DNA from 3 places in the Paenibacillus sp. GCM10023250 genome. Region 3 is predicted to be linked to each of the others. Evidence: predicted binding sites of a transcription regulator. Region 3 holds the regulator's gene; each other region holds the start of a gene.

Region 1 (7,329 bases), on a different contig from region 3:
GCCGCGTCGCTGACTCGCAACGAGCGCGAGCGGGCGCTGATGCGGAGACGCGCCGCGGAATGCGACGCCGCTGCGGCCGGCGAGGCGGATACCAGCGTCAAGCCGGAACAACCGGCGACTTAATGGCCGAACACCGATCGAATCAACCGCCGAAAACACGGGTACAACGGCCGATACAACCACCGATACAACTACCGAAACACCGATCGACACGACCGCCGAAGGCGAGCGCCTATGAGCCTCGCTTTTTTTGTGCGCGATGTCGATTACGCCTCCGCCGGTTCGTCGCCCTAATAGAGGCGGACGCGAGGCGGCGGCGCAAGCGCGCGGCAGCCGCGCTTCATTCGCCCTAACGAAGGCAGGACGGGAAGGAGAGGAATCGCCATGCGGTACATGCTGCTGGTGAAGGCAACCGCGCGCTTCGAGGCGGGCATCGCCGGAGGCTCGGAATACGCCCAAGCTTGGGCGGCGTTCCGCGAAGCGCTGGAGGACGCCGGCGCGCTGCTCGCGGAGGAATGGCTGCAGCCGAGCGCGAGCGGCGTGCGGATCGCGTACCCGGCGCCCGGCGGCCGGCCGGAGCTGACGGCGGGGCCGTTCGCCCGGGAGACCGGTCCGGTCGCGGGGTACGTGCTGATCGAGGCCGGATCGGCGGAAGAGGCGACGGCCTGGGCGCTGCGCATGCCGGAACCGGACGACAGCGGCGAGGTCGCCATCGAGGTGCGCGAGCTGGCCGAGCGCGAAGGCCTGCGGAGCTGGCGAACCGAGGCGGCGGCGGCCGAGCTGCGCGACCATCTCGGCATGCTGCGGCGCTTGTAAAAAATAATTGCGTTTTTTTATCGCTGCCGTCGATCTCGGCATTCGCCGTTCGTCGTTGTAGTAGAAAGCGAGTTCACCATTCATAACGAGAGAGATGTTCAAACCATGGGGGCACAATTAACACCGTATTTGAGGTCGGAGGACGCGCGAGCGCAAGCGGAGTTTTACGTAAGGGCCTTGGGCGGGGAGATTCAGTCCGTCTTGACGTTCGGCCAGATGCCGGGCTCGCCGGAGGAGATGGCCGATAAGGTCATGCACCTGGCGATGACGGTCGCGGGCGGCAGCGCGCTGTTCTTCTCCGACGGCGTGCCGGCCGGTTATACGCGGAGCATCTCGCTGTCGCTGTCGTACGGCGACGAGGCGGAGGCGCGCGAGGCATTCGCCAAGCTGAGCGACGGCGGAGAAGTGAAGTATCCGTTCGAGCCGCAGCCGTGGGGCGCGTACTACGGCGAGGTGCAGGACAAGTTCGGCGTCGTCTGGCAGATCGTCAAGCAGCTGTAACGCACAGGCAACCGAACCTTGCACAAACGCAAACACAAAACGAAGGAGCGAATCCAACCATGAATAACGAAGTGACGACTTTTATCGAGACGATTCAGGAGCCTTGGCAGCGGGAGCTGTGCGCCGGCCTGCGCGAGACGGTCCGCGGCGCGGTGCCGGACGTGCAGGAGCGCATCCAGTACAAGAAGCCGCATTTTCTGAAGAACGGCAAATACGCCGCCGTCATCAGCACCTCGAAGGACGCGGTCAGCTTCACGATCTTCAACGCCGCCGGGCTCGAGCTGCCAGCCGGACGGTTCGACGGCCCGCCCGAGCGCAAGACGATGAAGCTGAAGCGGGGCGACGCGTTCGACGCGGCGCAGCTGTCGGCGCTCGTCGTACAGGCGGCCGCGGGGCTGTAGACAGGCGGTTGGCCGCTCGGTCTTGTCGCGCTTTCCAGGCCTCGTCCGTCCGGACGTGCGTCCGCGCGCATCGAACGGCGAAGGCGGCCAGATTGGACGGCAAACAGCCTCGGGCCTGATCGGACCCGAGGCTGTTTGCTGTTTGCGCGCGGCGCCATGCCGCGCGCGCCGCAAGGCCGGCTTACGGCAGGATGTTGCCCGCCGCGCGGTAGATGGCGTACCATTCTTCGCGCGTCAGACGGATCTCGGCGGCGCGGATGCAGTCTTTCAGCCGCTCGATATTCGTCGTGCCGGTAACCGGCTGCATGTTGGCCGGGTGGCGGAGCAGCCAAGCGATGGCGATCGTCGTGTTGCTGACGTCGTATTTCTTGGCGATTTCGTCGATTTGCGCGTTCAGCTCCGGGAATTTCGGGTTGTCCAGGAAGACGCCCTCGAAGAAGCCGAATTGGAACGGCGACCACGGCTGGATCGTGATGTCGTGCAGGCGGCAGTAGTCGAGAATGCTGCCGTCGCGGTTGATCGAGGAGTCGTTCTCCATATTGACGTTGATGCCGTTCGAGATCATGGTGGCGTTCGTGATGCTGAGCTGCAGCTGGTTGGCCACGATCGGCTGCTTCACGAATTTCTTGAGCAGCGAGATCTGGTTCGGGTTCTGGTTGGACACGCCGAAGTGGCGCACCTTGCCCGAGCTTGCCAGCTGATCGAACGCTTCCGCCACTTCCTCCGGCTCGACGAGCGCGTCCGGACGGTGCAGCAGCAGGACGTCGAGATAGTCGGTGCGCAGGCGCTGCAGGATTTTATCGACGGAACCGAGGATATGCTCCTTGGAGAAATCGAACTGTCCTTGGCGAATGCCGCACTTGGATTGCAGCATGATTTTCTCGCGCACATCGTCGCTCATATGTATCGCGTCCGCGAAGATTTCCTCGCATTTGCCGCCGCCGTAAATATCCGCATGGTCGAAGAAGTTCGCGCCCGCCTCGAGCGCCGTTTGGACGAAGCGCTCCGCGCCCGCCTTGTCCAGCTGGTTGATGCGCATGCAGCCGACCGCGAGGACGGGGACCTCCAGGTTGCTGGTTCCGAGCTTGATCGTTCTCATGATTCCTTGCCTCCCATTCATAATGAGGAAATTAGGTTCTGCCGGGCCGGTCGAATGTGATGGTTACAGGTGGACGAGCCGGCGTTCCTCATCCGATTGTGACACACCGGGCGGCCCGTTTCAAGGGCGCCCGGACCCGCGCGGAAAAGATTGCCGCCGATTCGGGACCCCGTCCGGGGCGATCTTTGCTATAATAGAGTCGGTGTGCTTGGCCGGAGCTTCAACCCAAATCCGATAAAAAAGAATGTGATGACGTGGAACAACCTGCTTACCGGAGTAAGCGGAGACTAGCTTTTTTGGAACGGTTTTTGGCGCGGTTCGCCATCGGCGATTACCGCGCGCTGCTGTCGCTCTATCTCCCGATCCTGATCGACCAGGCGTTCATCATCGGCCTCAGCATGCTGAATACCGCCATGATCAGCTCGTCGGGCGTGGCCGCGGTCAGCGCGGTCAACATCGTCGATTCGCTCAATATGTTTCTCATCAGCGTGTTCGTCGCGGTGTCGACGGGCGGCACGGTCATCGTGGCGCAGTACAAGGGGAGCGGGAATCTCCCCATGGTGCCGAAGGCGGCGGCCAGCTCCATCTCGTCCGTGACGCTGTTCGCGATCGTCATCGGCCTCGCGATGATCGCGCTGCACGGCCCGGCGCTGCACCTGCTGTTCGGGGCGGCCTCCCCGGACGTCATCGCCAAAGCCAAGACGTACTTCATCGGCAGCTGCGCGTCCTACGCCGGGATCGCGCTGACGGAGGCAGTCTGCGGCGCGCTGCGCGGCATCGGGCGGTCCCGGGCGTCGCTCGTGCTGTCCTTGATCATGAACCTGTCGTACGTGCTGCTGAACGTCCTGTTCATCAACGTGCTGCACATGGGCGTGCTCGGCATGAGCATCTCGATCAATATCGCGCGGTACGGCGCGGCGCTGTTCGCGCTCTACTACATCCTCAAGCTCGATACCAATCTGCATCTGCGGATTATGGACATCGTGCGCGTGCGCTTCGAGATGGTGAAGCGGATTCTCTACGTGGGGCTGCCGTTCGCGGCGGAGCAGATGTTCTTCAACGGGGGAAAGATCGTCACCCAAATCTTCATCGTCCATCTCGGCACGAACGCGATCGCGGTCAACGCCATCGGCGGCTCGTTCGCCGGCTTGACGCAGATTCCGTCGGCGGCGCTCTCGATCGCTGCGATTACGGTCGTCGGGCAGGCGATGGGCCGGCAGAACGTGGACGAAGCGCGCAAGTACACGCGATTCTTCCTGTGGGTCTCGACCGGATTCCTGCTGATCACGGCGCTGATCGTCGTGCCGCTGTTCCATCCGCTCGTTAGCCTGTTCAATCCGCCGGAGGAACTGAAGCACGACATCTTCGTCATCGTGCTGATCAACGCCGCCATGCAGATTCCGCTCTGGTCGATCAGCTTCGTCATGCCGTCCGCGCTGCGGGCGGCGGGGGACTCCAAGTTCACGTCGATCGTGTCGCTGCTGTCGATGTGGCTGTTCCGGATCGTGCTCGGGTATATGCTCGGCATCGTGTTCAAGTACGGGATCGTCGGCGTCTGGCTGGCGATGAACATCGAATGGGGCGTGCGGGGGGCGATCTTCCTGGCGCGGTTCCGCGGCAAGAAGTGGTACCGGCATAAGCTGATCTAGCCGGAGCGGACGGCCCGGACGGGTTGGATTACGCGCGGAGGAACCGGAGCCAGCCCAAGACCGACATCGTCAGGGCTGCCCATAGCAATGCGCTGATCAGCGTGCCCCAGATGAGCCCGGTCACAAACCGGGAGGAGGATTCGTTCATGGCCTTCGCCGCCTTTCCTTTTGACTACTCGTTTGGACTACTAGGAAGTATGGCCAGAAAAGCGGACGTTTAACGCGTTCGTACGCAAGGACATGCCCGGGCGCCTCGGCGCCGCGGGCTTTTTTTTGTCGCGGGCCGGGGCCGCGCGCTGCCCCAAAATCCGTTCCGGCTGCGAATAGTGTGGGATAGCAGGACCGAAGAAGCTAGGCCCACATTCGAGAATCGGAGGAACGGAACATGCCCCAGCTTGATCAGCAAATCCAACGATTGGTACGCAGTCTAGGCGAGGACAACGACCGGATCTTGAAGCGCTTCGAATTCATGTCCGGCCAGAGACAGCTGACGTTCGAGGAAGGGTCGCGGTTTCTCGATTTTTTGAGGCAGGCGTTAAGCGAGAAGGGCGCGTCGCGCCAAGCGCCGCATTAACGGGAATTACATGATTTTCAAGCGGGGGGAGATCATAATGAACATCGGCCCGCCCGTGCCGAATCGCCGCGAGACGCTGGCCCCCGCCGCGGCCGCGGCGATGGGTGTCGCCTACAAGGCCGAGCGGTTCGAATCGAGCGATGATTTACCAAATTTTAGGAAAAATTAAAGACATAAAACCCGAAATCCGCAAGACGGACGAGAGCGGACTTGTCCCTCATGAATGATTAATTATTTTTATTGTCATAATAAAAATAATTTTTTAATTTACCTATAGTCGCGCAGGGCAAAAAGCGATACAGTAGAGGAAGAAGAAAGGCTGCCGTCATCCTCGAAGCGTCTTGTGATAAATTTCACATTTCTCCCTTTTTGCGAATGCGCTTTACCGCGTTCCTCCATTAATGGGATTAAACTTGCTTGACACCGGGTCCGGCGCGGGCAAGTTCATCTTTATGCGATGATTGCAGCTGAGTGACTACATCTGAAGGAGGCAATACAATGAGTGAAACATTGGTATCGAACCTGGAGCAGCAAGACTCCGCAACGGCATTGGCGAAATCGGACGTGCTTGATCAACTGCTGAAGCCGGAAGTGCAGGAAGCGCTGACGCAACTGGTGGACCAGCTTCCTAAACTGTCCGAAATGATGGCCCTCATGACCAAGACGTATGAGCTCGCGCAAAAGGTCGCGACGGACCGCGTGTTCATCCAAGACACGGTGGGCGGCATCCAAGAAGTCGTCAAGCCCCTGACGGAAAAAGTGAAAGGCTACGCCTCGGCGGCGATCGAAGCCAACGACCGCGCGGAGCAAAGCGACAGCGTCATCGGCCTGTTCGGCATGATCAAGCTGCTGAAGGATCCGGAGCTGCAGAAGATGCTTCGTTTTGGCCAAGCGTACCTCGACATTCTGGGCGAAAGAAGAAGCCAGGAGAAGTAATCACCGGTCTGCGTAATAGAACCAGATTGCCAAGCGATTCATACTAAGCGAAGCACGGAGGATGAGATCCATGAGAAAAGAAATTCTGATTCTGGGCGGCGGATACGGCGGCTTGCTCAGCGCGCTGTCCGCGCGTCAGCATCTGTCCACGGAAGAAGCCGGCATCACGGTCGTGAACCGCGTCGGCTCGCACCAAATCATTACGGAGCTTCACCGTCTCGCGGCGGGCAACGTGGCCGAGAAAGCCGTCGCGCTGCCGCTCGAGAAGCTGCTGAAAGGCAAATCCATCAACGTCGTCGTCGGCGAAGTGCAGAAGATCGACGTCGAAGGCAAGCAAGTGGCGCTGAGCAACGGCTCGTCGTACCGTTACGACAACCTCGTCCTCGCGCTGGGCAGCGAAACGAACTACTTCGGCATCCCGGGCCTGCAGGAAAACAGCCTGACGCTGAAATCCGTGGCGGACGCCAACAAAGTGTTCGCGCACGTGAAAGAACGCATCAAAGCGTACGCGACGAGCAAGAACAAAGCGGACGCGACGTTCGTCATCGGCGGCGGCGGCTTGACCGGCGTCGAGCTGGTCGGCGAGCTGGCGGACGAGCTTCCGGACATTTGCCGTCAATACGGCGTTGACTTCGCCGACGTCTCCCTCTCGCTGGTCGAAGCGATGCCGACGATCCTGCCGATCTTCTCGCCTGAGCTCATTCAGCGCGCGGTATCGAGCCTCGAAGCGCGCGGCGTGGAATTCCTGACGGGCCTCGCGATCACGGAAGTGAACGGCAACGTCGTCACGCTGAAGGACGGCCGCACGATCGAAACGAACACGCTCGTCTGGACGGGCGGCGTACAAGGCAGCGCGCTGGTCGGCAACTGCGGCATCGAAGTGAACCGCGGCCGCGCCACGGTCAACGAGCACCTGCAATCCACGTCGCACCCTGACGTCTTCCTGGCCGGCGACTGCGCGGTCGTCTTCGGACCGGAAGGCCGTCCATACCCGCCGACGGCGCAGCTGGCTTGGCAAATGGGCGAGCTCGTGGGCGCGAACATCGCGGCATCCATCAAGAACTTCAAGATGGATACCTTCAAGCCGATCTTCTCGGGCACGCTGGCAAGCCTAGGCCGCAAAGACGGCATCGGCACGATCGGCGAATCCGGCATCGAGCTGAAAGGCACGCCGGCTTCCCTGATGAAAAAAGCATCCAACGCGCGTTACCTGACGCACATCAACGGCCTGTTCTCGCTGGCGTACTAATCCCAGCCCGAACCGCGCTGTTCGAACGAATGGCGAAAGCCCCGGCTCCAACAGGAGCCGGGGCTTTTTTGCACGCCCGCCGGGCGCAGCGCTATCCACGGTTC
Region 2 (7,329 bases), on a different contig from region 3:
CTGGTGGCCGCCCACGTCGACCACGGCTTTCGCGGCCAAGAGTCCGCGCAGGAAGCGGAGTCGGTCCGCCGGTTCGCCGCCTCGCTCGGCGTTGCGTGCGAATCTACTTATATCGACATGCCTGCTTATATTGAAGCAACGGGCATGAACGGACAAGCGGCGTCCCGCGGGAAGCGTTACGAATTCCTGCTCGGCGTCGCCCATACATACGGGGCGTCGCGCATCGCGCTCGCCCACCATGCCGACGACCAGGCGGAGACCGTGCTCATGCGGATTTTACGCGGAACGGGGCTCTCGGGGCTCGCCGGCATTCCCGTTTCGCGTTTCGAAAAAAACGTGGAACTTATTCGGCCGCTTTTGCGTAAATACAAGGCAGACATCCTGCGCTACTGTGATTTGTGGGCCATTCCGTACAGCCACGACAGCAGCAACGGGCAGCGGTATTATTTCCGCAACGCCGTCCGGCTCGATATCCTGCCGTATTTGTCGGCGTACAACCCGCAGCTGCCGCAGTCGCTGGTACGATTGGCGGAACTGGCTTCGGCCGAGGATGATTGGCTGGCGCTGGAAACGAAGGCGGTATATGATCGCCTGGTCCTGCCTCACCGCGAAGGATGCCAATTGAATCGCAAAGCGCTGCTCGGTTTGCACGTCGCTTTACAAAGGAGATTGATTAAACTAATATTGAGTTATATTGGCTTGGATACGGAACCCTCTTCATTCGAAAGCGTGGAAACGATACGGCTTGCAGCCTCCGGGAGCGCGGCCACGACGTGGAGCTTCGATGCAGGCAGCGGCATCCGGTTCGTACGCGAGTACGACGAATTGCGCTTCATCCGCGCCTCGGAGCCGGGACGGAAATCCGTCGCTTCGGGCGGATACGCTTACGCAGTGGCGGAAGGGACGACATCCCTCAGCCTGCCCGAAGCGGAAGCGATTTTGTCGTTCGAGGAGACGGCTGCGGCGGGCGCGCAGCGACCGGGAAACCGGCTGGAGGCGCTGTTCGACGCGGACGCGATCCGCTACCCGCTCACGGTACGGAACCGGCGGCCCGGCGACCGTATGGCGGTGCTTGGTTTAAACGGCACCAAAAAAGTACAAGATATGTTCGTTGACGATCGCGTGGCTCCCTCGCGCCGCGAAGCGCTCCCGATCGTCGTGGACGCCAATGGACTGGTGCTATGGATTCCGGGCATCCGCAGATCGGCTTCGGCGTTGGTCACGGATGCGACGAAGCGCGTCCTGCGCATGAAAGCGCGATTTACGTCGGATTTTACCGATTGACGAATTGTCCGAATAAGATGCGCGGAACCATTCATAGTATAGGCAAGAAACATTAGGAGGGCCCGTGTTGCTGAACGACATTCAAGAAGTGCTTTACGACGCAGACCAAATTCAGCAGAAGGTACAGGAGCTTGGCGAAACCATCAGCCGCGAGTTCGAAGGACGCAATCCCCTTGTCATCTGCGTGCTCAAGGGCGCGTTTATTTTTATGGCGGATTTGGTCAAAACCATTACCATTCCGCTCGAGATCGACTTTATGGCGGTGTCCAGCTACGGTCAATCGACCAAGACGAGCGGGGTCGTCAGGATCATTAAGGACCTTGACGCTTCGGTGCAGGGCCGCGACGTCCTCATTGTCGAAGACATCATCGACAGCGGGCTGACGCTCAGCTACCTCATCGACGTGCTTGAGCGCCGCAACGCCAAATCCATCACGCTGGTCACGCTGTTCGACAAGCCGGCGGGCCGCAAGGTGGAGCTGGAGGCGGACTATAAAGGCTTCGTGCTGCCGGACGCGTTCGTCGTCGGGTACGGGCTCGATTACGCGGAGCAATACCGCAACCTGCCGTTTATCGGCATCTTGAAGCCCGAGGTTTACGAGAAGTAACAGAACCACAACAAGGATGCAATCCGCCTTGTCAGACGGCTCCCGCTCGCCGGGGGCTTCTCGTGCAGGGTCCACTTAGTTTTTGCGTCTTGAGAGGAGGTAGGGGATGAATCGGATCATCCGCAACACTGGCTTTTATTTGATTATTTTTTTGGTGACCGTCGGGATCTTCCAATTTATCAGCAGCCAAAACGACTCCAGCACGGAAATTCGTTACGACCAGTTCAGGCAGGAATTGCAAAACAATAACATTGCGGAACTGCAGTACCAATTCGACGGGTATTCGTACTTGATCACGGGGGAGTACAAGAAGAAGCCGGAGGGCGTAGACTCCAACCAGTTCTACACCCACTCCAACGTCGAGGAATTCGTCGTGAAGGAAGTGTACGACGCGCAGGTCAAGAACGGGTTCGAGATGAAGAGCAAGCCGATGGAAGGCCAAAGCATCTGGCTCACCTTCCTGACGTCGATCATCCCGTTCGTGATTATCTTCATCCTGTTCTTCTTCCTCATTAATCAAGCCCAGGGCGGCGGCGGCAAAGTCATGAACTTCGGCAAAAGCCGCGCCCGGCTATATAACGAAGAGAAGAAACGCGTCACGTTCGAGGACGTGGCTGGCGCAGACGAAGAGAAGCAGGAGCTCGTCGAAGTGGTCGAGTTCCTGAAGGATCCCCGCAAATTCGCGGCCGTCGGCGCGCGCATCCCGAAAGGGGTGCTCCTCGTCGGACCTCCGGGTACCGGTAAAACACTCCTCGCTCGCGCTGTCGCAGGCGAAGCGGGCGTGCCGTTCTTCAGCATCTCCGGTTCCGACTTCGTGGAAATGTTCGTCGGCGTCGGCGCATCCCGCGTCCGCGACCTGTTCGAGAACGCGAAGAAGAACGCGCCGTGCATCATCTTCATCGACGAGATCGACGCCGTCGGCCGTCAGCGCGGCGCCGGCCTCGGCGGCGGACACGACGAGCGCGAGCAGACGCTCAACCAGCTCCTCGTCGAAATGGACGGCTTCGGCGCGAACGAAGGCATCATCATCGTCGCGGCGACGAACCGTCCGGATATTCTCGACCCGGCTTTGCTGCGTCCAGGCCGCTTCGACCGTCAAATCACGGTCGACCGTCCGGACGTCAAAGGCCGCGAAGCGGTCTTGAAAGTCCACGCGCGCAACAAGCCGCTGACCCGCGACGTCAAGCTCGACGTCATCGCCAAGCGCACAACCGGCTTTACGGGCGCGGATCTGGAGAACCTGCTGAACGAAGCGGCGCTCCTCGCGGCACGCCGCAACAAGAAGGACATCGGCATGATCGAGGTCGACGAAGCGATCGACCGCGTCATCGTCGGCACGGAGAAGCGCAGCCGGATCATCAGCGACCGGGAGAAGCGGATCGTCGCCTACCACGAAGCGGGTCACACGATCGTCGGGTACTTCCTGGAGCACGCCGACCAAGTGCATAAAGTCACCATCATCCCGCGCGGACGCGCAGGCGGCTACGTCATCATGCTTCCGAAAGACGGCGACCGCATGCTGACGACCAAACAGGAATTGCTCGATAAAGTGACCGGCCTGCTCGGCGGCCGCGTCGCCGAGGAGATTTTCATCGGCGAGATCGGCACCGGCGCCTACAGCGACTTCAAGCAAGCGACCGGCATCGTCCGTTCCATGATCATGGAATACGGCATGAGCGACAAGCTCGGCCCGATGCAGTTCGGCAGCTCGCAAGGCCAGGTGTTCCTGGGCCGCGACATCGGACACGAGCAGAACTACTCCGATGCGATCGCCTACGAGATCGACCAAGAGATGCAAGCGATCATCCAAGCGTGCTACGCCCGAGCGAAGGAGCTGCTCACCGAGAAGAGCAAGGAAGTGCATCTGATCGCGCAAACCTTGCTGAGCGAAGAGACCCTGGAGCTCGAGCAAATCAAACGCCTGATCGAGAGCGGTTCGATCGCGGGTGACACCGGCGGCCCGGTTACGACCGAGGAGCCGAAGGGCGACCCGATCGTCGATACGATCGGCGGCGTGAAAGTGCGCATCCAAACCAAAGAAGCCGGCGATATCGTCACGCCTCCGGTCGATCCGGACAGCGGCAACGACGAGGGCAACGGCAACGGGAACGGAAGCGGCCCGCAGCAACCATAAGCCCGATATCAATCGATATCCGACCACCCTTTGCAGACATGGTCTGCAAGGGGTGGTTTTTTTGTGGGCGGCACTCGTCGCTTGGCCGAATTCCAAGCAGAACCAAGCCTCAGGGACGCGGGTTCTGTTCCGGCGCGCCAATCGTTCGAAATTGGGGAATATGCCCGCTTTTGTGTGTTGACAGCATACCGGAACGTGTGTAAATTAAATGTTAATTACTGATATTGCCGACTGTGAGTCATGGGTTTGGCAAGGACGGGCCGGCGGCATCGATCTTGTTCAGATTCGCGCTCTCGATTATAAAGCGGCACAAACAGGCATGAGGGCAGATACGCCCGTTTATTTTGGCAGGGTTTGTGCATCTGTTCACAAAGTCAGGGAGAAGAGGAGTAAAGGCCATGGAAGCATTAGCGCTCGAGCGCAAAGCAGAGCAAAATCGCGGATTGCGGGAACGGTTGCTGCAGCTGAAGAAAGAACGAAATGCCATTATTCTTGCCCATTATTACCAGCGCGACGAAATTCAGGAGGTCGCGGATTTCCGCGGCGACTCGTTCCTGCTTGCCCAGAAGGCGGCCGAAACCGATGCCGACGTCATCGTATTTTGCGGCGTTCACTTCATGGGGGAGAGCGCTAAAATTCTGGCGCCGAACAAAACGGTCATCATTCCGGACGAGCGCGCCGGCTGCCCGATGGCCGACATGGTCAACGTCGACGGCCTGCGCAAGCTGAAGGCGCAGCATCCGAACGCGAAGGTCGTGACGTACATCAATTCCTCGGCCGAGATCAAAGCGGAGACCGACATTTGCTGTACGTCGGCGAACGCGGTGCGCGTGGTCAATTCGGTCGACGCCGACGAGATCATCTGGGTGCCGGACAAGAACCTCGGCCATTACGTACAGCAGAAGACCGACAAGAAGATGATCATCTGGGAAGGCTATTGCAATACGCATGACATGCTGACCGTGAAGGACGTCGAGGAGATGAAAGCGAAACATCCGAACGCGCAGTTCGTCGTGCATCCCGAATGCCGTCCGGAAGTCGTAGCGCTCGGCGATTTCGTCGGCAGCACGACCGCCATCATTAAATACTGCAAGGAATCCGACTGCCAGGAATTCATCGTCGGCACGGAGGACGGGACCGGCTACCAGCTTCGTCTGGACAGCCCGGACAAGACGTTCCACTTCGCGACGAAGTATCTGGTATGCCCGAACATGAAGGTCAACAACCTGAAGAAGCTCGTGAAGAGCCTGGAAACGATGCAGCCGCAAATCTACGTGCCGGATGACGTTGCCGCCAAGGCGCGGTTGTCGCTCGAACGCATGCTGCAAGTGAAGTAACGCTGTAGCAACGCCGCTCCCCACTTTCCAAAAAGAAGGGAAAGCATCGATATGATTCCACGTTATCTCGTAGACGAGCAGCTCGAGGAGCTGCCGGTATTGCATAAAGACGTCATTGTGATCGGGGCCGGCATTGCCGGCCTCTTTACCGCCATCAAGGCGAGCGAGCGGAACGACGTGCTCATGATCACGAAGAAGTCGCTGCTCGACAGCAACACGCGCTACGCGCAGGGCGGCATCGCCGCCGTCATCTCGGAAGACGACAAGCCGGAGTATCATCTTCAGGATACCTTGGCCGCCGGAGCCGGACTGTGCTCCGAGGAAGCGGTCGACGTGCTTGTGCATGAAGGCACCGAGGGCGTGCAGGATTTGGTGGGCATGGGCACGAAGTTTGATATCGAGAACGGCGAGTTCGCCTTGACCAAAGAAGGCGCGCACAGTCAGCGCCGGATTCTGCATGCCAACGGCGATGCCACGGGCTATGAGATCGTTCGTGCACTTTCGGAGAAAGCGGTGGCCAACCCCCGCATCGAAGTGTGGGACGATCATTTTGTCATTGACCTCGTGACCGACGACAACGTGTGCGTGGGCGTCCTCGTACAGAAGCCGGACGGACAGCGCCTGATCGTGCGCGGGAAGGCGACGGTTCTGTGCTCCGGCGGCACCGGGCAACTGTACCGGTATACGACGAATCCGGAGGTGGCGACGGGCGACGGCATCGCCATGGCGTACCGGGCGGGCGCCGACATCCGGGACATGGAGTTCGTGCAATTCCATCCGACGTCGCTCTGCTATCCGGGCGCGCCGCGGTTTCTGATCTCGGAGGCCGTCCGCGGCGAAGGCGCCTATCTGCGCAACATTCGCGGCGAGCGCTTCATGGCGAAGTACCACGAGCAGCTCGAGCTCGCGCCCCGCGACGTGGTCGCCCGCGCGATCGTCAGCGAGATGGAGGAGACGAAGTCGACGTTCGTGTACCTGGACGTGACGCACGAATCCGCGGAGATGGTCAAGCATCGTTTTCCAAATATCTACCAATACTGTCTAACCTACGGCCTCGATTTGACCACGGACTGGATTCCGGTGGCGCCGGCGGCGCATTATATGATGGGCGGCGTTTCGACCGATTTGAACGGCGAAACGAGCATCTCCCGTCTATTCGCCTGCGGCGAATGCTCGTCGACGGGCGTGCATGGCGCGAACCGGCTCGCGAGCAACTCGCTGTCCGAAGCGATCGTCTTCGGCCGTCGCATCGTCGAGCGCATCAACGCGCTGGAACCGATGGACCGGGAGCTGCGCGCGCATATGCATTCGCTGTCGCGGACCGATGCCCCGATCCAGGCCGTCGTCGAGAAGCGGCTGAAGCTGCAAAAAATCATGGTACGCTACGCCGGCTTGAAGCGCAACGCGAACGGGCTGCGCAAAGGGCTCGAGGAACTGGGGCGGCTCAGCTCGATCTTCCGCTCCGTCATCGCGAAGCGCGAAGACTACGAGTTCGCGAACCTGCTGACCTGCGCGCTGCTGACGACGGAGGCCGCGCTGATACGGGAAGAAAGCCGGGGCGCGCACAGCCGCGAGGATTTCCCGAACCGGGACGACGAGATATGGCGCAAGCACGTCGTGCTCAATCGCGAGCACGGCTTAACGGAGGAGCGAGTCGAATATGTTTGAAGCAACGTTGGCAGCGGCCGGCGGCCTTAGCCTGGACGCGGTGCGCGCGCAGATCCGCGCATGGCTGGCCGAAGATATCGGCACGGGCGACATTACGAGCTGGGCGACAATTCCCGCGGGAAGCCGGTCGAAGGCGATCATCCACGTGAAGGAACCCGGCGTGCTTGCCGGCATTCCGGTCGCGCGGCTGGTGTTCGAGGTCGTGGACCCGGCACTCGAGTTCCGCCCGCTCGCCGCGGACGGTGACGCCGTCGCGAAGGGCGACGTCATCGCGGAGGTAGAGGGAAGCACGCACAGCA
Region 3 (7,329 bases):
TTCCACGAACCGCTTCGTCCGTTCGAACACGTCGTCGCTCGTCTTGAGCCCGCGCACGATCTCCACGAGATCCGCCCGGTTGACGGGATAGACGAAATGCATGCCGATGACGCGGTCCGGATTGGACGTCACGCTCGCGAGCTCCGTCAAGCTGAGCGTCGACGTGTTGCTCGCCAGGATGACGTCGGGCGGGCAGACGGCGTCCAGTTCGTTGAAGATCGCCAATTTGCTGTCCAAGTCTTCCGTGATCGTCTCGATGACCAGCTCGCAAGACTGCAGCTCGTTCAGCGTCGTCTTCGGATGAATGCGGCTTAGGACGAGCTTCTTCTCCGCCGCCGTCACCGCCCACCGTTCCATCTGCTTGTCCAAGCTTAATTCGATCATGTTCAGGGCATGCGCGAGCCGTTCTTCGTTCAGCTCGGCCATATACACGTCAAGCCCATTGGCGGCGAGCATCTCGCAGATGCTCTGCCCCATCGTTCCGGCGCCTACTACGCCGACTTTTCGTACTGCAGTCAATCAAGCACACCTCCAAATTTCATCTTCTAGTATACCGTTTTTGCGCGCAAATAAGAAGGCGGATCCGCATCCGCCTTCTTAAGCGATACCTATCATTGCGCGAGCGCCTCGGGACGCTCCGCGGTCAGCTGCCGCAGCAGCGCGCGGAACCGGTCGCCGCTCAGCGTTTCTTCCTTGATCAGCACGTCGAGCGCCGAGAGGAACACGTTCCGGTGCGCCTCGAGCAGCCCTTTGACGCGATGCATCAGCTCGTTCAGCACGCTGCCCGTCACGGCCGCCCATTTGTCCGGCGTCATCATGGAACCGTCGACGATGCCGAGCTCCGTCAACCCCGACTCCACCATCGAGCGGACGATGTTCATCGCCTGCTCGAAGTCGCCGCGCGAACCCGTGCTCCGTTCGCCGTAAAACATCTCTTCGGCCGCGGCGCCGCCGAGCGCGATCATGATCTGGCCCTCGAGGAACTGCTTCGTGTACAAATATTTGTCCTGCTGCGGATTGTGGCGGACGTAGCCGAGAGCCCCGCCCCGCGGCAGCAGCGCGACTTGCGAAACGCTGCCGGGACGGACGAGCTCCGCCGCGATCGCGTGGCCGAGCTCGTGGAGCGCGACGCGCTCCCGCTCCTCGTTCGTAGCTTCGCGGTCCGTCCGCTCGCCCATCATGACTTTGTCGATCGCCATGGACAAGTGCCGCTGGCAGATTACCTCGCCATCCTCGCGCATCGCGTAGATGGCCGCTTCGTTCATGACGCTCTCGAGCTGCGCGCCGGAGAAGCCGAACGACTCCTCCGCGATTTTCCCGAGGTTCACGCTGTCCGGATCGATCGGCTTGTTGCGGGCATGCAGATTCAGAATGTGCTCGCGGCCTTTCTTATCCGGCAGGTCGACGGCGATATGCCGGTCGAATCGTCCCGGACGAAGCAGCGCCGCGTCGAGCATCTCCTTGCGGTTCGTCGCGCCGATGAGCAAGATGCGCGGCGTGTCCGTCGTGTGAATGCCGTCGAGCTCAGTCAGCAGCTGGTTGAGCGTCTGGTCGTATTCGCGCTGCTGCCCGCCGTCCCGCTTGCCGCCGATGACGTCGATCTCATCGATGAAGATGACGGCGCTGGATTTGCCCTGCTTGGCGGCCTTCTGGCGCGCCTCCTTGAACAAATCGCGGATCCGGCTCGCGCCGACGCCGACGTACATCTCCACGAACTCCGAGCCCGACGCGCCGATATAGACGGAATCCGTGTAACTGGCGGCGGCTTTCGCCATCAGCGTCTTACCCGTGCCCGGAGGTCCCGTCAGCAGAATGCCTTTCAGCGGGCGAATGCCGAATTTCGAAATTTGGTCGACATGCACGAGAAAATCGAGCGCTTCGATCAGCTCCTGCTTCGCCCGATCCTGTCCGCCGATTTCATCGAACGACATCGGTTTAAGCGGACGCGGCTTGCTTTTGCGCTCGCCGCCGACCGTCGCCAGATTGCCGCGCGAACGGGCCATGTAGATCAGCCCGCCGGCGATGACCGCCAGCAGGACGAGCGGCATGATGTTGATGCCTGCCGCGAACTGAAGAAACAAAATCAAGACCGGGACGAACCCGATCAGCATTTCCTTGCCGTATCTAAGCATTTGGCCACGCTCCAATCGTATTGGCTTCGCGCGGAAGCACGACGTATTTGACCGACTGGCCGTCTTTCAGCGTAATGTAGACGTTCGCGTCGTCCATCTCGGACACGGCTTGAATGCCGGGATGTTCGGCCTGCGCCTCTGTCATGGCGGCCGGGATCGCCGCGTATTCGCGATGATCCATCGCCTGGGCGACCTTGAAGAGCATGGAAGACCACACGTCGTCCAGCTTCGCGGACGAGCCCGAAGGCTTGATGTTCAGCTTCAGCGTCTTGGAACCGATGATGGCATCGCCTTTCGTGGCGATCGCATCGTATATTTGCCGGAGATTCGCATCCCGGTCGAGCGTCAGATTCACGGTGATGGCATCGCGGCCGATGACGGGCTTGGCGTTCATGACGCCCGGCGTGCCGGTTGCGATCCGGTCGAGCGGCTTCAGGTTGGCTTCGTTGCGGTACATGAACCACCCGCCAGTCAGCAGGGCGGCGGATATGACAGCCGTCAGCACGATCGGCAACGGACGTATTTTCATGGCAAAAAAGCTCCCTTCATCCTTGGATATGCTATACTTTCGTCTATCAACGTTGCTATACGAAAGTATATCATAATCCACGGAGTTCAGGAGCCGGGGAATGCTGGCAGGCCTGCCTGTCGGCTATTGGGCCGGCAGCTTGTACATGACGATCAGCGACCCGTCGCGAAACCGGTAGAAGTCGTAGAAATGATACACGACGCCGCTTTGCTTGCGCGAATAAAACACTTCCCACACCGGCTCGCCGCCGAACAGGCCGAGGCGGATGTGGGCGATGTCGGCGTCCGGCTTCTGCAGCAGGAACGCCGCTTTGATGTCATCCTTCGTTTGGCCTTCGCTCGCCTTGAGCGTGATGGCTTCATCCTTCTTGAGCCAAGCGTATGCGGCCGCGCCGCTCTCGTCCTTGCCCTTGACGACCCATACCGGCTCGTCCCAGACGTACGAATACGAACCGGTAATGTCTTTCAATCCGCTGCGCTTCTTCGCGTCGGCCTCTGCGGCGTCCTCCGCCTTCCACACCGGCGCCTGCACGTAACGATAGTAGGCGTTGAAGGCGACGAGCAGCAGCGCGAGCACGACGACGAGCAGCGCGATCCAGCGGCCCGTCGTCATGAACGGCGCTCTCTTGAACCGGTTGACGCGCATCAGCTCGTTAACAGCCTTTCGAAGCAGCGCTGCGCCTCAGCCCTGATCCGCGCCTCATCGAGGAAGACGCAAGCGCCGTCCTTGACGACCCGAACGCCGTCGACCCAGACATGGCGCACGTCCCGTCCCGTTCCCGCGTATACCAGATGGGAGACGAGATCGGTCCGCGGGTAGAAATGCGGCTGTTCGATATCGAGCGCGATGAAGTCGGCTTTCATGCCTTCCTTCAGTTGGCCGATCCGTCCCTCCTGCCAGATCGCGCGGGCGCCGGAGACGGTGCCGAGCTTCAGCGCTTCCCAAGCGGGAACGGCGGTCGGGTCGCCGGAGACGCCTTTATGGATCAGCGCCGCCAAGCGGATCTCGTCGAACAGGTCGAGGTTGTTGTTGCTCGCCGCGCTGTCCGTGCCGAGACCGACGGTCACGCCCAAGCGCAGCATATCCGGCACGCGCGCCACGCCGCTCGCCAGCTTCAGGTTGCTCGCTGGATTGTGTGAGACGCTGACGCCGCGCTCCGCGAGCAGGGCGATCTCGTCGTCCGTCAGATGCACCGCGTGCGCCACCAGCGCCGGCCGCGAGAAGAAGCCGAGCTTGTCCAGATGCTCGACGGGACGGCAGCCGTAATCGAGGACATTGCGCTGCACCTCGGCGGCCGTCTCCGACATGTGGGTGTGGAGCGGGAGATCCAGCTCATGCGCCGCTTCCACGATGCGCGCGATATAATCGGGCGGGCACGTATAAGGCGCATGCGGGGACAGCATCGTCCGAATGCGGCCGTTCGCCCGGCCATTCCATTCCTGCGCGAACCGCGTCGCTTCGTTCAGCTTGGCGGTCTGCACGTCGGGCGGGCACAAGCCGATGACACCGCGCGTCAGCAGCGCGCGGATGCCGGACTGCTCCGCCACTTCGGCGACCAGATGCATCCGGTCGTACATGTCAACGAATGTCGTCGTGCCGGAGCGGAGCATCTCGCTGACGGCCAGCGCTGTCCCCCATCGGGCGTCTTCGTCCGTATACTTGCCTTCCATCGGCCACATCTTCTGCTCCAGCCATACCTGCAGCGTTTCATCGTCCGAATAGCCGCGCAGCAGCGACATGGCGGCATGGCCGTGCGTATTGACGAGGCCGGGCATGAAGACATAGCCGCGTCCGTCGATAATTTCGGCGCCTTCCGGCGCGGGGTCCGGCGTCTCTTCGCTTAAGTATAGGATGGTATCGCCTTCTACGACCATATGGCCGTAGACCACGGGACGAACGTCGTCCATCGTGACGAAGGCGCCGTCTTTAATCCAGATCCGCTTCATTTTCGTTCTCTTCTCCTTCTTCGTCCAAATAATACGCGAGGCTCATTAGTTCGGTCGTGAAATTCGCATAGTGGATCCGCACGCCGTCCTGCACGCGGAGAATGGTCGGCGCGAAATTCAGGATGCCGTCGACGCCGGCGTCGACGAACCGGTCTGCGACGTTCTGCGCTTCGACGGCCGGTACCGTGATAATACCGATCCGGATATGTCGCTCGACGATCGTCTCCTTCAACTTCTCCATCGGCAATACGGTCAGCCCGTTGATGGACGTGCCGATCATCGACGGATGCACGTCGAACACCGCCGTGATCTTCATATTATCCTTTAAATACGTGTTGTAATTGCATAGCGCCCGGCCGAGGTTGCCGGCGCCGACGAGCGCGACGTTGAGCGGTTGGTCGAGCTTCAGGATTTGCCGGATCTTCTCGATCAGGTACGTCACGTCGTAGCCGATTCCTTTGCGGCCGAAATCGCCGAAGTATGCCAGATCCTTGCGGATTTGAGCAGGATTGAGATCGAGCCGGTTGCCGAGCTCCTGCGATGAAACCGTCTGGACATCCCGTGCGCTCAAGTCGTTCAATACCTGCAAGTACACGGGAAGTCTGCGAACGACGGCCTCGGAAATTTTCATCGGTTTCATGTTTCCACTCCTTCTTCGCGCGAGGCCAGCCACTCGTGCATCCGCGGCACGATTTGGTCAACGTGCATCGTTTCGATCTTCGGGCCCGGAAGCGAGTACAGAAAATATTTGCCGTAATAGGTATCGATGACGCGAGTATCGTAAATAAGGACGATGCCGCGGTCCTTCGCCGTCCGGACCAGCCGGCCGAAGCCCTGCTTGAAGCGGATGACCGCCTGCGGGATAGACAGCTTCATGAACGGGTTCTGCTTCTGCTCCTGCAGCAGCTCCGACTTGGCTTCGACGAGCGGATGGTTCGGCGGCTGGAAGGGCAGCCGGACGATGGCGAGGCACGTCAGCGCGTCGCCGGGAATGTCGACGCCTTCCCAGAAGCTGCTCGTCCCGAGGAGGATCGAAGCGGCCTGCTGCTGGAAGCGGCGCGTCAGCTTGCTGCGGTTGCTGCTGTCGATCCCCTGCCCCAAGACCTGAATGCCATGTTCCGACAGCGCTTCTTTCAGCGGCTCGTACGCCTGCTTCAGCATTTTGTACGACGTGAACAGGACGAGCATCCGGCCATGTGTGCCGACGGCCGTCTCCGTCAGCGACGCGACGAGCTTCTCCATGAACATCGGGTCTCCGGACGCGCCTTTCAACACCGGGAAATTGCGCGGGATGATGACGAGCGCCTGCTCCCGGTAATTGAACGGCGACGGGAGCTGAACGGTCTTCAGCCGCCCCGCCTCTTCCTCGCCGGCCAGGCCGAGCTGCTCGCATGCGTATTGAAACGATTTCTGCACGGACAGCGTGGCCGACGTCAAGATGACGCTGCGCTTCGTGTCGAAGAAATAGGTGCGCAGCTGGCTGCTGACGTCCGCGGGCACGGCGTACAGCTGCACCGATTTCGCCCGGGAATTGGCGTTCGCCTCCAGCCAGTACACCGTATCCGCCTTATCCGCCTTGATGAACTGGCGCAGATCGTCTCTCGCCCGGGCCAAATCCTTCACGGTGCCGCTAAGGTCGGTGACGAGCGCCGCGATGGCGGGATCGTCGATCTCCTCTTTGATGGCGGCGAACACCTTATCGAGCGGCCGGATGATTTGGCTCAAGTAGCCGTGCACCGCTTCCTCGATCAGCTGGGCTTCCTTCCACAGCTCCGGCAGCTTGCCGCCCCGAAGCCGCAGCACGTATTGCCCGCCCTCGCCGCCGGCCGCGTCGGCAGCCGCGCTCTTCGCCCCGCCGCCCGCGCTCGTGAGCGCGTACAGCAGCTCGAACAGCCGGTCCCATTCGTCGCGCAGCTCGCCGAATACCGGCACCACCTCGTCGATTTCCTCGCGCCACTTCTGAGTCTGTTCGACGTTCTCATGCGCCAGCCGGCTGTTCAGCACGATCAGCTGGCCGTTCCGCGCATCCTTGCAGAGCCGGAACACCGGCTGCTGAATCGCGTAGTACGACAGCTGCGTTCCGAGATGCTTGCCCGCGACGTCTTCCAGGTGATGTGCCTCGTCCAGGATGAGGTGCTCGTAGCCCGGCAGCAAGCGGTGATCCGCGCGGATATCCGTGAACAGCATGGAATGGTTCGTGATGACGACGTCCGCGAGGTTCGCTTCCTGCTTCGCGCGGTGATAATAGCAGCGCTTGAACCACGGGCAGCTTCGGTTCAAGCAGGAGTCCGCATCGCTCGCGACCGCGCTCCAGAAATCCGCGCCGCGATTGCCGAAGTTCAGCTCTTCTTGGTCGCCGTGCTCCGTTTCGCTGAGCCAGACGACCATTTGCGAAGCCGTTATCCGGTCCTCGGCCGGCGCGACGAAGTCGCGCATGTTCACTTTGCCCTCGAACTTGCGCAGACATAAGTAATTACCGCGCCCTTTGAAGACGGCTGCTTTAAACGGATACGGCATGACGGCGAGCAGCAGGGGCAAATCCCGCGACCGCAGCTGTTCCTGCAAATTGATTGTATGCGTGCTCACGACTATCTTCTTGTTGTGCTGGACACCATAGTAGAGAGCCGGAATGAGATAGCCGAGCGACTTGCCCGTGCCCGTGCCGGCTTCAATGAGCAGATGCCGTTCTTCCTCGAGCGCGTCGATGACTTCCTGGAACATC

Evidence for each region. The regulator Rex, encoded in region 3, represses fermentation and respiration genes when NADH is low (regulators of the CRP and FNR family bind a similar motif). The targets are predictions, from matches to a motif close to TTGTGAAATATTTCACAA.
Region 1: a site for Rex is predicted at 5,382-5,399, ahead of ACFPB1_RS10915 (DUF1641 domain-containing protein). Genes of this name have one in related genera too.
Region 2: a site for Rex is predicted at 4,380-4,397, ahead of nadA (quinolinate synthase NadA). Genes of this name have one in related genera too.

Annotation. Positions count from the first base shown of each region.
Region 1 is NZ_JBHSHY010000010.1:98,437-105,765, forward strand. It holds gene ACFPB1_RS10875 (RNA polymerase sigma factor) at 1-123, shown strand, start outside; gene ACFPB1_RS10880 (YciI family protein) at 385-816, shown strand; gene ACFPB1_RS10885 (VOC family protein) at 922-1,317, shown strand; gene ACFPB1_RS10890 (DUF1801 domain-containing protein) at 1,377-1,718, shown strand; gene ACFPB1_RS10895 (aldo/keto reductase) at 1,900-2,817, opposite strand; gene ACFPB1_RS10900 (MATE family efflux transporter) at 3,114-4,466, shown strand; gene ACFPB1_RS10905 (hypothetical protein) at 4,852-5,040, shown strand; gene ACFPB1_RS10910 (hypothetical protein) at 5,078-5,209, shown strand; gene ACFPB1_RS10915 (DUF1641 domain-containing protein) at 5,539-5,976, shown strand; gene ACFPB1_RS10920 (NAD(P)/FAD-dependent oxidoreductase) at 6,047-7,225, shown strand.
Region 2 is NZ_JBHSHY010000062.1:2,385-9,713, forward strand. It holds gene tilS (tRNA lysidine(34) synthetase TilS) at 1-1,284, shown strand, start outside; gene hpt (hypoxanthine phosphoribosyltransferase) at 1,352-1,891, shown strand; gene ftsH (ATP-dependent zinc metalloprotease FtsH) at 1,998-4,025, shown strand; gene nadA (quinolinate synthase NadA) at 4,424-5,362, shown strand; gene nadB (L-aspartate oxidase) at 5,414-7,030, shown strand; gene nadC (carboxylating nicotinate-nucleotide diphosphorylase) at 7,023-7,329, shown strand, end outside.
Region 3 is NZ_JBHSHY010000002.1:300,088-307,416, reverse strand. It holds gene ACFPB1_RS04505 (3-hydroxyacyl-CoA dehydrogenase family protein) at 1-519, opposite strand, end outside; gene ACFPB1_RS04500 (AAA family ATPase) at 612-2,132, opposite strand; gene ACFPB1_RS04495 (hypothetical protein) at 2,125-2,661, opposite strand; gene ACFPB1_RS04490 (DUF5590 domain-containing protein) at 2,785-3,273, opposite strand; gene ACFPB1_RS04485 (amidohydrolase) at 3,306-4,607, opposite strand; gene ACFPB1_RS04480 (redox-sensing transcriptional repressor Rex) at 4,588-5,247, opposite strand; gene dinG (ATP-dependent DNA helicase DinG) at 5,244-7,329, opposite strand, start outside.